3 regions of the Kitasatospora gansuensis genome follow, and region 3 is predicted to be linked to each of the others. Evidence: predicted binding sites of a transcription regulator. Region 3 holds the regulator's gene; each other region holds the start of a gene.
What was found. The regulator HrcA, encoded in region 3, represses chaperone genes, less so after heat shock. The targets are predictions, from matches to a motif close to TTNGCACTCNGNNNNNCNGAGTGCNAA.
Positions count from the first base shown of each region.

Region 1: the regulator HrcA is predicted to act here: its motif matches at 2,924-2,950, upstream of groL (chaperonin GroEL).
Region 2: the regulator HrcA is predicted to act here: its motif matches at 2,232-2,258, upstream of groES (co-chaperone GroES).

Region 1 covers NZ_JACHJR010000001.1:3,501,448-3,506,064, reverse strand. Annotated here, with positions in the region: gene F4556_RS15270 (glucosyl-3-phosphoglycerate synthase) at 1-49, opposite strand, end outside; SAM riboswitch class I at 253-390, shown strand; gene thrC (threonine synthase) at 408-1,688, shown strand; gene F4556_RS15260 (ubiquitin-like small modifier protein 1) at 1,721-1,999, shown strand; gene F4556_RS15255 (cold-shock protein) at 2,578-2,784, shown strand; gene groL (chaperonin GroEL) at 3,108-4,617, shown strand, end outside.
Region 2 covers NZ_JACHJR010000001.1:4,800,559-4,805,175, forward strand. Annotated here, with positions in the region: gene F4556_RS21550 (hypothetical protein) at 1-36, shown strand, start outside; gene F4556_RS21555 (polysaccharide deacetylase family protein) at 72-926, shown strand; gene F4556_RS21560 (class I SAM-dependent methyltransferase) at 908-2,098, opposite strand; gene groES (co-chaperone GroES) at 2,402-2,707, shown strand; gene groL (chaperonin GroEL) at 2,807-4,429, shown strand.
Region 3 covers NZ_JACHJR010000001.1:5,493,201-5,497,817, forward strand. Annotated here, with positions in the region: gene pspAB (PspA-associated protein PspAB) at 1-167, opposite strand, end outside; gene htpX (zinc metalloprotease HtpX) at 182-1,099, opposite strand; gene hrcA (heat-inducible transcriptional repressor HrcA) at 1,320-2,351, shown strand; gene dnaJ (molecular chaperone DnaJ) at 2,409-3,548, shown strand; gene F4556_RS24560 (16S rRNA (uracil(1498)-N(3))-methyltransferase) at 3,589-4,338, shown strand; gene F4556_RS24565 (S41 family peptidase) at 4,523-4,617, shown strand, end outside.

The DNA of each region.
Region 1 (4,617 bases), 2.0 Mb from region 3:
CCGTCGTCCAGGAGCGCCGGTGCAGCCAGTCGGCCACCTCCGGCAGCAGCTCCTCGGGCGGTTCGGCCGGGATCGGCTGGTCGGGCACGTCTGATCTCCTCGGGCTGGATCGGCGGACTGGCTTCTCGGGACAGGGCATCTCGCGACTCGGACGCGCGGTTCCCTGCCGGGCGCCTTCGGATACAGTCTTCGTACTGCGGTCAGACCTTCGCACGTCGGGGTCGGCCGGAGAGCAGGACCACAACTTCACAGAGCTCATCCAGAGGGACTGAGGGAACGGCCCGTCGAAGTCCCGGCAACCTTCTCGCACGGCCGACCAGCAGTGGTCATCCGGCGGGACAGGTGCCAATTCCGTCCTGTGGCGCGCCCGCGTCATGGGGAAGATGAGGAGAGAGGCCTCCGCCATCATGGCTACCGCTGTTTCTGCCGCCCCGACCGTCGACCTCGGCCCCGCTGCCGCCCTGTCCTGTCGCGAGTGTGGCACCCGATTCCCGCTCGGTCCGAGCTTCGCCTGCGTCGAGTGCTTCGGCCCGCTGGAGATCGCGTACGAGTTCGGCTCCGAGTCCGCCGAGGAGCTGCGCAAGCGGATCGAGGCCGGTCCCGCGTCGATCTGGCGCTACGCCCCCCTGCTGCCGGTGCCGGCCGACGTGGCGGGCAAGCCCAACCTGAACCCGGGCTGGACCCCGCTGGTGAAGGCCGACAACCTGGGCCGTGAGCTCGGTTTCACCGCCCAGCTGCACGTCAAGGACGACTCGGGCAACCCGACCCACTCCTTCAAGGACCGGGTGGTCGCCTGCGCCATCGAGGCGGCGCGCGCCTTCAACTTCACCACCCTCTCCTGCTCCTCCACCGGCAACCTGGCCGGTGCCGTCGGTGCCGCCGCGGCCCGGGCCGGTTTCAAGTCCTGCGTCTTCATCCCGCACGACCTGGAGCAGGGCAAGGTCGTGATGGCCGGTGTCTACGGCGGCGAGCTGGTCGGCATCGAGGGCAACTACGACGACGTGAACCGGTTCTGTTCCGAGCTGATCGGCGACCCGGCCGGCGAGGGCTGGGGCTTCGTCAACGTCAACCTCCGCCCGTACTACGGCGAGGGTTCGAAGACCCTGGCGTACGAGATCTGCGAGCAGCTCGGCTGGCGGCTGCCGGAGCAGCTGGTGATCCCGATCGCCTCGGGCTCCCAGCTCACCAAGATCGACAAGGGCCTGCAGGAGCTGATCAAGCTCGGCCTGGTCGAGGACCGCCCGTACAAGATCTTCGGTGCCCAGGCCGAGGGCTGCTCCCCGGTCTCCACCGCCTTCAAGGCGGGCCACGACGTGATCCGCCCGGTCAAGCCGGACACCATCGCCAAGTCGCTGGCGATCGGCAACCCGGCCGACGGCCCGTACGTGCTGGACATCGCCCGCCGCACCGGCGGCGCGGTCGAGGACGTGACCGACGCCGAGGTGGTCGAGGCGATCAAGCTGCTGGCCCGTACCGAGGGCATCTTCGCCGAGACCGCCGGCGGGGTGACCATCGGCGTGCTGAAGAAGCTGGTCGAGACCGGCCAGCTGGACCCGTCCAAGGAGACCGTCGCGATCAACACCGGGGACGGCCTGAAGACCCTGGACGCCGTCGCCGAGGCGGGTCTGACCGCCACCATCCGCCCGACGCTGGATTCGTTCCGCGCCGCCGGTCTCGCCTCCGCCTGATCCCCCCTCACCTCCCCGCTAGGAGCCCGCGCATGAGCGCCACCGTCCGCATCCCGACCATCCTGCGCACCTACACCGGCGGCGTCGCCGAGGTCACCGCCGAGGGCGCCACCCTGGGCGCCGTCATCGCCGACCTGGACGCCAACCACCCCGGCATCGCCGCCCGGGTGCTGGACGACGCGGGCAAGCTGCGTCGCTTCGTCAACGTGTACGTGAACGACGACGACGTGCGTTTCGCCGAGGGCCTGGAGACCGAGATCAAGGACGGCGCGGGCATCTCGATCATTCCCGCGGTGGCCGGCGGCTGCTGAACTCCCGCCCTTCGAGGAATACCGTCGAGCCGTCGACGTACCGGAATCGCTATTTCCGGTACTGTCGGCGGCTCGCCGCTGTCGGGTGGAAATTCGGGCAGGTGCGAGGGAGTAGAGTGCGATCCCGGGTCGGCGAATCCGCACTCGCTCCGCCGCCCGCCCCACGCACCGTCAGCCGATCGCGTACGCAAGGCCCGTCCGGCCGTTGAGACATCCGCCGGACCGCGTGAGACAGAAGATGTCAGGCAAGCGTCAGAAATCTGGCCGCATTTTGCGGTGATGAGTCCGCTATGCCCGGAGTGAATTGCCGCATTCTGCCGCTTTCCTCCCGCGATATCCCATTCGGCTGCCGGGGAATTCGGCAAGGTTGGCCCTGTTGCAGAGGGCGTCTGTCCGGATACATTCAGCCGCGATCGACGCATTCACCCGTCGGCCGGACCGCCTCCTGGTGGCCCGGTGGGGCGTTTGCGGCGTGCACGGCTGCGCCCAGGGGGGGTTCCCTCGGGCGTGCCTGTTCAGACCTGGGCCCGCATCCTGCGGGTCCGCGAAGGGCCAGCACAGCACAAGGGGAGTTCGGAATGGCTCAGGGCACCGTCAAGTGGTTCAACGCGGAGAAGGGGTACGGCTTCATCGCGGTCGACGGTGGTGCGGACGTGTTCGTCCACTACAGCGCGATCCAGATGGACGGCTACCGCACCCTCGAGGAGGGCCAGCGGGTCGAGTTCGAGATCTCTCAGGGACAGAAGGGCCCGCAGGCGGACATGGTCCGTACGCCGGCGGTCTGACCTTTCCGAACCTCGGAGTCTCGGCTCGGCCACGAGCTGGCGTCACCTGGTTGGGCAGCAGGCCCGTACGACACCGTCGTACGGGCCTGCTGTCGTTCCCGCCCGTTCCCGCTGTTCGCGTGTCACTACCACGATTGGGCTTGCACTCGATACCCGAGAGTGCTAATCATTGGCGTTAGCACTCGCAGCATGAGAGTGACAACGGACCGGGTCGGTGAGGCCCCCGGGAGCGGTAGGGGACAAGACCCCCGCACACCAGGGCCGTCCGTCGCGGGCGCCCCTCGGTCCGGTGCAGTCGACCGTGTCCTGGAGGACCACTTCCGATGGCCAAGATCATCGCGTTTGACGAGGAAGCTCGCCGCGGCCTTGAGCGTGGCATGAACCAGCTTGCCGACGCCGTCAAGGTGACGCTCGGCCCCAAGGGCCGCAACGTCGTCCTGGAGAAGAAGTGGGGCGCCCCCACGATCACGAACGACGGCGTCTCCATCGCCAAGGAGATCGAGCTCGAGGACCCGTACGAGAAGATCGGTGCCGAGCTCGTCAAGGAGGTCGCCAAGAAGACCGACGACGTCGCGGGCGACGGCACCACCACCGCCACCGTGCTGGCCCAGGCGCTCGTGCGCGAGGGTCTGCGCAACGTCGCGGCCGGCGCCAACCCGATGGCCCTGAAGCGCGGCATCGAGAAGGCCGTCAAGGCCGTCTCGGACCAGCTGCTGGCCCAGGCCAAGGATGTCGAGACCAAGGAGCAGATCGCTTCGACCGCCTCCATCTCGGCCGCCGACACCCAGATCGGCGAGCTCATCGCCGAGGCGATGGACAAGGTCGGCAAGGAAGGTGTCATCACCGTCGAGGAGAGCAACACCTTCGGTCTGGAGCTCGAGCTCACCGAGGGCATGCGCTTCGACAAGGGCTACATCTCCGCGTACTTCGCCACCGACCTGGAGCGGATGGAGGCGTCCTTCGAGGACCCGTACATCCTGATCGCCAACTCCAAGATCGGCTCGGTCAAGGACCTGCTCCCGCTGCTGGAGAAGGTCATGCAGAGTGGCAAGCCGCTCGTCATCATCGCCGAGGACGTCGAGGGCGAGGCCCTGTCGACCCTGGTCGTGAACAAGATCCGTGGCACCTTCAAGTCCGTCGCCGTCAAGGCCCCGGGCTTCGGTGACCGTCGCAAGGCCATGCTCGGCGACATCGCCATCCTCACCGGTGGCACCGTGATCTCCGAGGAGGTCGGCCTCAAGCTCGAGAACGCCGGCGTCGACCTGCTGGGCACCGCTCGCAAGGTGGTCATCACCAAGGACGAGACCACCATCGTCGACGGTGGCGGCGACAGCGACCAGGTCGCCGGCCGGGTCAACCAGATCCGCGCCGAGATCGAGAACAGCGACTCGGACTACGACCGCGAGAAGCTCCAGGAGCGCCTGGCGAAGCTCGCGGGCGGCGTGGCCGTCATCAAGGCCGGCGCCGCGACCGAGGTCGAGCTCAAGGAGCGCAAGCACCGCATCGAGGACGCCGTTCGCAACGCGAAGGCCGCCGTCGAGGAGGGCATCGTCGCCGGTGGTGGCGTTGCGCTGCTGCAGGCCGCGGTCGCGTTCGACAAGCTGGAGCTCGAGGGCGACGAGGCCACCGGTGCCAACATCGTCCGCGTCGCGCTGGAGGCCCCGATCAAGCAGATCGCGGTCAACGCCGGCCTCGAGGGCGGCGTCGTGGTCGAGAAGGTCCGCAACCTGCAGCCCGGTTGGGGCCTGAACGCCGCGACCAACGAGTACGTCGACCTCATCGCCGCGGGCATCATCGACCCGGCCAAGGTCACCCGCTCCGCGCTGCAGAACG
Region 2 (4,617 bases), 690 kb from region 3:
CATCGGTGGGGGTTCACCAGCGAGCACGTCGAGTAGCCTTCCTGGGAGTTCGCTGAACGACGGGGAGCACGGTGAAGAAGACGTACGTCCTGGTGGCCGTGGCCATGGCCCTGGTGGCCGGATGCAGCGCAGGGGCGGCGCAGACCCCGGCCAGTCCGCCGGTGCCGACCTCCTCGGGCGGCAAGGCCGCTGAGTCACCGTCAGCCGTCGCGAGCCCGGCGTCCCCGGCGTCCGACAAGTGGGCCAAGTGGGGGCTGACGGCGCTTCCGCCGGCCCCCGCCGCACCGGCCGACAAGCCGGTCAAGCTCACCGCCACCGGCCCGGTGCCGGTCTTCAGCGAGGTGCCGACCAAGGACAAGGTGGTCTTCGTGACCATCGACGACGGGGCCGAGAAGGACCCGAAGTTCGTCGAGATGATCACCGACCTGAAGATCCCGATCTCGATGTTCCTGACCCGGGACATCGTCAAGGACAACTACGGCTACTTCAAGCCACTCCAGGCGCTCGGCAACCAGGTGCACAACCACACCACCGACCACGCCCAGCTCAGCAAGGTCTCGGCGGAGAAGCAGAAGTCCGAGGTCTGCGACGCCCAGACCGCGCTCACCCAGCAGTACGGCAAGGCCCCGCTGCTGTTCCGCCCGCCGTACGGCGACGGCGCGCACACCCCGCAGCTGAACACCTCGGTGCAGCAGTGCGGCCCGCGCGCGATCGTGCTGTGGCGCGAGTCGATGCAGATCCACGACATGCAGTACCAGGCCGCCGACAAGAAGCTCAAGGCGGGCGACATCGTGCTGGCGCACTTCCGGGGACCCAAGGACCTCAAGGGCGAGACGATGACCGAGATGTTCGCCGAGATGCTGCGCCGGATCCAGGAGCAGGGCTTCGCGGTGGCCCGGCTGGAGGACTACATCCAGGCCGGCTGACCCGGCGTCACCGGCTGACCCAGCATCATCAGCGGGCCCCGGTCGGTCCGGCAGAGGATCACCGTGACGGTGTTCGGCCCGCTGGGCTTGAGCTGCTTCCGCAGGTCCTCGGGGGTGATCGCGATGCCGCGCTTCTTGATCACCACGGTGCCGACCCGCCGTTCCTTCAGGAGTGCCTTGAGCTTCTTGATGTGGAACGGCAGCACGTCGGTCAGCTCGTACGCGTGCGCGTACGGCGTCGCGACCAGCCGGTCCGAGGTCAGGTAGGCGATCATCGGGTCGATCAGCCGGCCGTCCACCTGCGCGGCCACCTCGGCCACCTGGTGGGCCCGGATCACCGCGCCGTCCGGCTCGTACAGGTAGCGCCCGACCGGTCCGGCCGCCGGGTCGGGGAGGTGACCGCCCGTCAGGGTGTGCGGGCCCGGCAGCAGGGTGGCCCGGTGCGGCTCGGTGGCCCCGGTGCCGAACCAGAGCACCGCCTCCTTGACCTCCCCGTGGTCCGACACCCACTCCGCCTCGGCGCCGTCCGGCACCAGCGCGTGCGGGATGCCGGGCGCCACCTTGAGCGCCCCGTACGGAGTGCGGCGGGCCGCCTCGATCGCCCAGGAGAGCGGCGGGGAGTACGCCTCCGGGTCGAAGACCCGCCCGCGCGCCGTCCGGCGCGCCGGGTCGGTGAAGACCGCGTCGTAGCCGGTGACGTCCACCTCGGTGACGTCCGCCTGCCGGACCTCGATCAGCTCGCCCAGGCCCAGCGCGGCGGCGTTCGCCGCGGCCACCGCGCAGGTCAGCTCGTCCCGGTCCACCGCCAGCACGGCGATCCCGGCCCGGGCCAGCGCGATCGCGTCGCCGCCGATCCCGCAGCACAGGTCGGCCAGCCGCTTCACGCCGAGCGCGGCGAACCGCTGCGCCCGCCACTCGGCCACGCTGCGGCGGGTGGCCTGCTCGACCCCGTTCGGGGTGAAGTACAGCGCGTCGGCGTCCACGCCGAACTTCGCCCTGGCCCGCTGCCGCAGCCCCGCCTGCGCGAGCGCCGCGCTGACCAGCTCGGCCGGGTGCTCCTTGCGCAGCCGGGTGGCCAGCGCGAGCTCCTCGCCGGGCTTGAACTCCCGCAGTTCGGCGAGCAGTGCCTGCCCCTGGTCGGTCAGCAGGGCCCGGAACGATTCGATCTCCACGGGCCCATTCTGCCGCTCCGGATCAGTTGCACCGGCCGCTGCGGCTGCGGCGGGCCTGCTGGGTCGAGGCAGCGGTTCGGGCTTGCGGTCGTAGTACGGCTGCTCGGTTCCGGCGGTTCTCCGGGCCACGCCGTTGGCACTCTGGTTGACTGAGTGCTAACGGCCGCCTATGGTCGTTCCTGGCACTCCCCACCGGGTGAGTGCTAACGCGATGAAGCGAGTCTGACCCCCGCGACGGCAGACCCGTTCCCATCGCCACCTACCTGAAGAACAACCCCGTAATCTCCGAAGGGGAGCTCGGACGTGACCGCCAGCAGCAAGGTTGCCATCAAGCCGCTCGAGGACCGCATCGTGGTCCAGCCGCTCGACGCCGAGACCACCACGGCCTCCGGCCTGGTCATCCCGGACACGGCGAAGGAGAAGCCCCAGGAGGGCGTCGTCCTGGCCGTCGGCCCGGGTCGCTTCGAGGACGGCCAGCGTCTCCCGCTGGACGTCGCCGTCGGCGACATCGTCCTGTACTCGAAGTACGGCGGCACCGAGGTCAAGTACCAGGGTGAGGAATACCTGGTTCTCTCGGCGCGCGACGTTCTCGCCATCATCGAGAAGTAAGACGTACCAGCCCGCCCCGGATTCTTGTCACCAGTGACAGGGGCCCGGGGCGCGGTTGTTGGCTCACGTCGTCAGTAGACCCCTTTAGGAAACGGAATCATGCCGAAGATCCTGCAGTTCGACGAGGACGCCCGCCGCTCGCTCGAGCGTGGCGTGAACAAGCTGGCCGACACCGTCAAGGTGACCATCGGTCCCAAGGGCCGCAACGTCGTCATCGACAAGAAGTTCGGCGCCCCGACCATCACGAACGACGGCGTCACCATCGCCCGTGAGATCGAGCTGGACGACCCGTACGAGAACCTTGGCGCGCAGCTCGTCAAGGAGGTCGCCACCAAGACCAACGACGTCGCGGGTGACGGCACCACCACCGCCACCGTGCTGGCTCAGGCCCTGGTCAACGAGGGTCTGCGGAACGTCGCCGCGGGCGCCGGCCCGGCCGCCCTGAAGAAGGGCATCGACAAGGCCGTCGCCGCCGTCTCCGCGCACCTGCTCGCCAGCGCCCGGGAGATCGAGGGCAAGGAGGACGTGGCCGCCGTCGCGTCCCTGTCCGCCCAGGACCAGCAGGTCGGCGACCTGATCGCCGAGGCGATCGACAAGGTCGGCAAGGACGGTGTCATCACCGTCGAGGAGTCGAACACCTTCGGCGTGGAGCTCGACTTCACCGAGGGTATGCAGTTCGACAAGGGCTACCTGTCGCCGTACTTCGTCACCGACGCCGAGCGTCAGGAAGCGGTCCTCGAGGACCCGTACATCCTGATCAACCAGGGCAAGATCTCCAGCATCCAGGAGCTCCTCCCGCTGCTCGAGAAGATCCTGCAGGGCGGCACCTCCAAGCCGCTGCTGATCATCGCCGAGGACGTGGACGGCGAGGCGCTCTCCACCCTCGTGGTCAACAAGATCCGTGGCACCTTCAACGCCGTCGCGGTGAAGGCCCCCGGCTTCGGCGACCGCCGCAAGGCCATCCTCGGCGACCTGGCCACCCTCACCGGTGCCACCGTCATCTCCGAGGAGGTCGGCCTCAAGCTCGACCAGGCCGGTCTGGACGTGCTCGGCACCGCCCGCCGCATCACCATCACCAAGGACGACACCACGGTCGTCGACGGTGCCGGTGACACGGACGCCGTCGCCGGTCGCGTGAACCAGATCAAGGCCGAGATCGCCAACACCGACTCGGACTGGGACCGCGAGAAGCTGCAGGAGCGCCTGGCCAAGCTGGCCGGTGGCGTCTGCGTGATCAAGGTCGGCGCGGCCACCGAGGTCGAGCTCAAGGAGCGCAAGCACCGTCTCGAGGACGCCATCTCGGCGACCCGCGCGGCGGTCGAGGAGGGCATCGTCGCCGGTGGCGGCGCCTCCCTCGTGCACGCCCAGAAGGTGCTCGACGGCGGCCTCGGCCTGACCGGCGACGAGGCGACCGGTGTCGCCGTGGTCCGCAAGGCGCTCGCCGAGCCGCTGCGCTGGATCGCCCAGAACGCCGGCCTCGAGGGCTACGTCATCACCCACAAGGTCGCGGAGCTCGAGAACGGTCACGGCTTCAACGCCGCCACCGGCGAGTACGGCGACCTGCTGAAGGCCGGCGTCATCGACCCGGTCAAGGTCACCCGCTCCGCCCTGGAGAACGCGGCCTCCATCGCGTCCCTGCTGCTCACCACCGAGACCCTCGTGGTCGAGAAGCCGGCCGACGAGGAGCCCGCCAGCCACGGCGGCCACGGCCACTCGCACTGACGCCTGATCAGTCACCCGCGGGCCCGGTTCACTTCGGTGAGCCGGGCCCGCGGCATTTGCTCAGCCGTCTACGGTCAGGGGCTCGGGGAACTGCGACGCCGACCTCGGAAATGGTGATCCGTGCGTAGAAGGTCAGGCACTTTCGCAGTGACCCCGGCGCCAGACCTCCTCGCAGTTCCCCGAGCCCC
Region 3 (4,617 bases):
GTGAAGGCGGCGCCCTCGACGGCGGCGAAGCAGACCGAGCCGAGGCCGGTGGGGCGGAAGCCGGCGGCGGCCTCCAGGGTGAGGGCGGCGGAGGGGACGCCGAAGAGCTGGTCGAGGTCGGGCCGGACCGGCTTGCTGCGGCCGAAGAGGGCGTTCAGGAATCCCATGGGGCGGTGGCTCCTCAGCGGCCGAGCTCGGCGGAGATCCGGCCGAGCTGCTCCAGCCGCTGCTCCAGCGACGGGTGGGTGGACATCAGTTGGCTCGCGGCCTCCCGGGCGCTCAGTGCCGGGGCGAAGTAGAAGGCGTTGTACGGCTGCGCCCGGCGCAGGTCCTCGCTCGGGATGGCGGCGATCTGGCCGGTCACCTTGGTCAGGGCGGAGGCCAGTGCGCTGGGCCGCCCGGTGAGCTGGGCGGCGGCCCGGTCGGCGGCCAGCTCGCGGTAGCGGGAGAGCAGCCGGGTGAGCAGGAAGCTGGCCGCGTAGACCACCATGCTGACCAGCGGGACCAGGATCATCGCGAGCGCCGCGTTGCTGTCGTTGCTGCGGCCGCGGCCGTTCATCAGGCCGCCGTACAGCGCGATCCGGGTGATCACCCCGGCCAGGACGCCGAGGAAGCCGGCGATGGTCATCACCGCCACGTCCCGGTGCGCGACGTGCGACAGCTCGTGCGCGAGCACGCCCTCCAGCTCCTCCGGCTCCAGTCGCCGGAGCAGGCCGGTGGTGACGCAGACCACGGCGCGTTCGGGGTTGCGGCCGGTGGCGAAGGCGTTCGGCATGTCGGTGACGGTGACCGCGACCCGGGGTTTGGGCATGTCGGCCAGGGCGCACAACCGGTCGATGGTGCCGTGCAGTTGCGGGTACTCCTCGGGCGTGACCTCGCGGGCGCCCATCGCCCGCTGGGTGATTTTGTCGCTGAACCAGAACTGGGCCACGAACAGCCCGCCGGAGATCAGTACGATCAGCGGCCAGGCCCCGCGGAGCAGCACTATCAGCAGTCCGGTGAAGCCGACGTAGAGCAGCCCGATCACGAACATCGTGGTGACCATCCGACCGGTCAGCCCGCGGTCGGGTGCGAAGCGGGAGTGCTGGCCTGACGACATGACTGCTCCTTATGTCCGGATCTGTCGCTTTCGATGCTGCCACTTGCCGAAGGCATTCGGCGGGCGGCACGGGTGGGACAGCGGCAAGGATCACCAGGCGGCACCGTTCCTGCCGCCGGAGTCGGGCCTTACACTGGCAGGTACTGTCCTGGCACTCTGCCCAGCTGAGTGCCAGGGGACGGACCGGATCAGGACGAAGCGAAGACGGAGGTGCGTGGCCATGTACAGCGAGCGGCCGTTGGACGACCGCAAGCTCGCGGTGCTGCGCGCGATCGTCCAGGACTACGTCGGCACCGAGGAGCCGGTCGGCTCCAAGGCCCTGGTCGAGCGGCACAACCTCGGCGTCTCCCCGGCCACCGTGCGCAACGACATGGCGGCCCTGGAGGAGGACGGCTACATCCACCAGCCGCACACCAGCGCGGGCCGGATCCCCACCGACAAGGGGTACCGGCTGTTCGTCGACCGGCTGGCCGAGGTCAAGCCGATGACCGCCCCCGAGCGCCGGGCGATCCGGCACTTCCTGGACGGCGCGGTGGACCTGGACGACACGGTGGCCCGTACGGTCCGGCTGCTCGCGCAGCTGACCCGGCAGGTCGCGGTGGTCCAGTACCCCTCGCTGTCCCGGTCGACGGTGCGTCACGTCGAGCTGGTGGCGCTGGCCCCGGCCAAGGTGATGCTGGTCCTGATCACCAACACCGGCCGGGTCGAGCAGCGGATGGTCGACTGCCCCGGGGCGGTCGGCGAGACGGTGCTGGCCGACCTGCGGGCCAAGCTCAACACCCAGGCGGTCGGCCGGCCGCTGCCCGAGGTGCCCGGTCTGCTGGAGGACCTGCCGGCGGCTTTCGAGCCCGCCGACCGGCCCACCGTCAGCACCGTGCTGGCCACCCTCTTCGAGACCCTGGCCGAGCAGAACGAGGAGCGGATCATGCTGGCCGGCACGGCCAACCTGACCCGCTTCGGCCACGACTTCCCGCTCACCATCCAGCCGGTGCTGGAAGCCCTGGAGGAGCAGGTCGTCCTGCTCCGTCTCCTGGGTGAGACGGCGGACGCGGGGATGACGGTCCGGATCGGCCACGAGAACGCCTACGAGGGGCTCAATTCCACCTCCGTGGTCTCGGTCGGCTACGGTTCGGGCGATCAGAGTGTCGCGAAGCTGGGCGTGATCGGACCGACCCGGATGGACTACCCGGGCACAATGGGGGCGGTGCGAGCGGTCGCACGGTACGTGGGTCAGATCCTGGCCGAGTCCTAACAGAGCACTGTCAGACCAGTCGCAGCACTTCTAGAGGCGGAACAAGCGGAGCATTTGGTGGCCACGGACTACTACGCGGTACTCGGCGTCCGACGGGATGCGGGGCAGGACGAGATCAAGAAGGCGTTCCGACGCCTTGCCCGCGAACTGCACCCGGACGTCAACCCGGACCCGAAGACGCAGGAGCGGTTCAAGGAGATCAACGCCGCCTACGAGGTGCTCTCGGACCCGGCCAAGCGCCAGGTCTACGACCTCGGCGGCGACCCGCTGTCGCCCAACGGCGGCGGCGCGGGCGGCTTCGGCGCGGGCGCGGCGGGCTTCGGCTTCTCCGACATCATGGACGCGTTCTTCGGCGCGGCCTCCGGTCAGCGCGGCCCGCGCTCGCGCACCCGGCGCGGCCAGGACGCGATGATCCGGCTGGAGATCACCCTGGAGGAGGCCGCGTTCGGCACCACCAAGGAACTCCAGGTGGACACCGCCGTCACCTGTACCACCTGCTCCGGCGAGGGCGCGGCCCCCGGCACCTCGGCGCAGACCTGTGACATGTGCCGCGGCAAGGGCGAGGTCTCCCAGGTCACCCGGTCCTTCCTGGGCCAGGTCATGACCTCCCGCCCCTGCCCGCAGTGCCAGGGCTTCGGCACCGTGGTCCCGACCCCGTGCCCCGAGTGCGCGGGCGACGGCCGGGTCCGGGCCCGTCGCACCCTGACGGTGAAGATCCCGGCCGGTGTCGACAACGGCACCCGGATCCAGCTCGCGGGCGAGGGCGAGGTCGGCCCCGGCGGCGGCCCGGCCGGCGACCTGTACGTCGAGATCGCCGAGACCAGCCACCCGACCTTCCAGCGGCGCGGGGACGACCTGCACTGCACGGTCACCATCCCGATGACGGCCGCCTCGCTCGGCACCCAGGTGCCGCTGCAGACCCTGGACGGTCTGGAGGAGGTCGACATCAGGCCCGGCACCCAGTCCGGCCAGTCGATCCCGCTGCACGGGCGGGGCATCACGCATCTGCGCGGCGGCGGCCGGGGCGACCTGATAGTGCATGTCGAGGTGCAGACGCCCACCAAGCTCGACCCCGAGCAGGAGGACCTGCTCCGGCGGCTGGCGGTGCTGCGCGGTGAGGAGCGGCCCTCGGGCACGTTCGCACCGGGCCAGCAGGGGCTGTTCTCCCGGCTGAAGGACGCGTTCAACGGCCGCTGAGCCGGTTCCGGTTACGAAAGTACGAAGGTAAGGCAAGCGCATGACCGCCCCCGTGTTCGTCGTGGAGACCGACCGTCTCGCCGGGATCGCCCCCGGCGGTCTGGTCCGGCTGGACGGGCCCGAGGGGCGGCATGCCGCCGCCGTGAAGCGGCTGGAGCCCGGCGAGGCCGTCACCCTCGCGGACGGGCTCGGTCTCGGCGTCGAGGGCACCGTGGCGGCCGTGCACGGCAAGGACGCGCTGGACGTCACCGTGCTGAGCGTCCGTCAGGAGCCCGCGCCCGCACCGCGGATCATCGTCGTCCAGGCCCTCCCGAAGGGCGACCGCGGCGAGCTCGCGGTGGAGACCATGACCGAGGTCGGCGTCGACGTGGTGATCCCCTGGGCCGCCTCCCGCTGCATCACCCAGTGGAAGGGCGACCGCGGCGCCAAGGCGCTCGCCAAGTGGCGGGCCACCGCCCGGGAGGCGGGCAAACAGTCCCGCCGGCTGCGGTTCCCCGACGTCCGCGAGCTGATGACGACGCGTCAGCTGGCCCCGGTGCTCGCTTCGGCGGCCTTCGCCGCCGTCCTGCACGAGGAGGGCTCCGCCCCGCTCGCCACCGCACCGCTGCCCGAGACCGGCGACCTGATCCTGATCGTCGGCCCCGAGGGCGGGGTCTCCCCGGACGAACTCGCGGCCTTCGCCGAAGCGGGGGCCGCTCCGCACCGGCTCGGGCCCTCCGTGCTCCGGACCTCCACGGCGGGCGTGGCGGCGGGGGCACTGCTGCTGGGGCGCACCGGCCGCTGGGGATAGGCACGCGCTGCGGCAGCCAGGGGCTCGGGGAACTGCGACGCCGACCTCAGGAGCGTTCAACGTACGTAAATGGCCAGGCACTTTCGCAGTGACCCAAGCGCCAGACCTCCTCGCAGTTCCCCGAGCCCCTGGATAGTGCAACTAACCCGTGTGCGGAAGCGCCCGCGCTGCATAAGGTGACTCGGTGACGACCTCTGCGAGCGCGTATCTGCGCCATCCCCACCTGCACGGCGACCTGGTGACCTTCGTGGCCGAGGACGACATCTGGCTCGCGCCGCT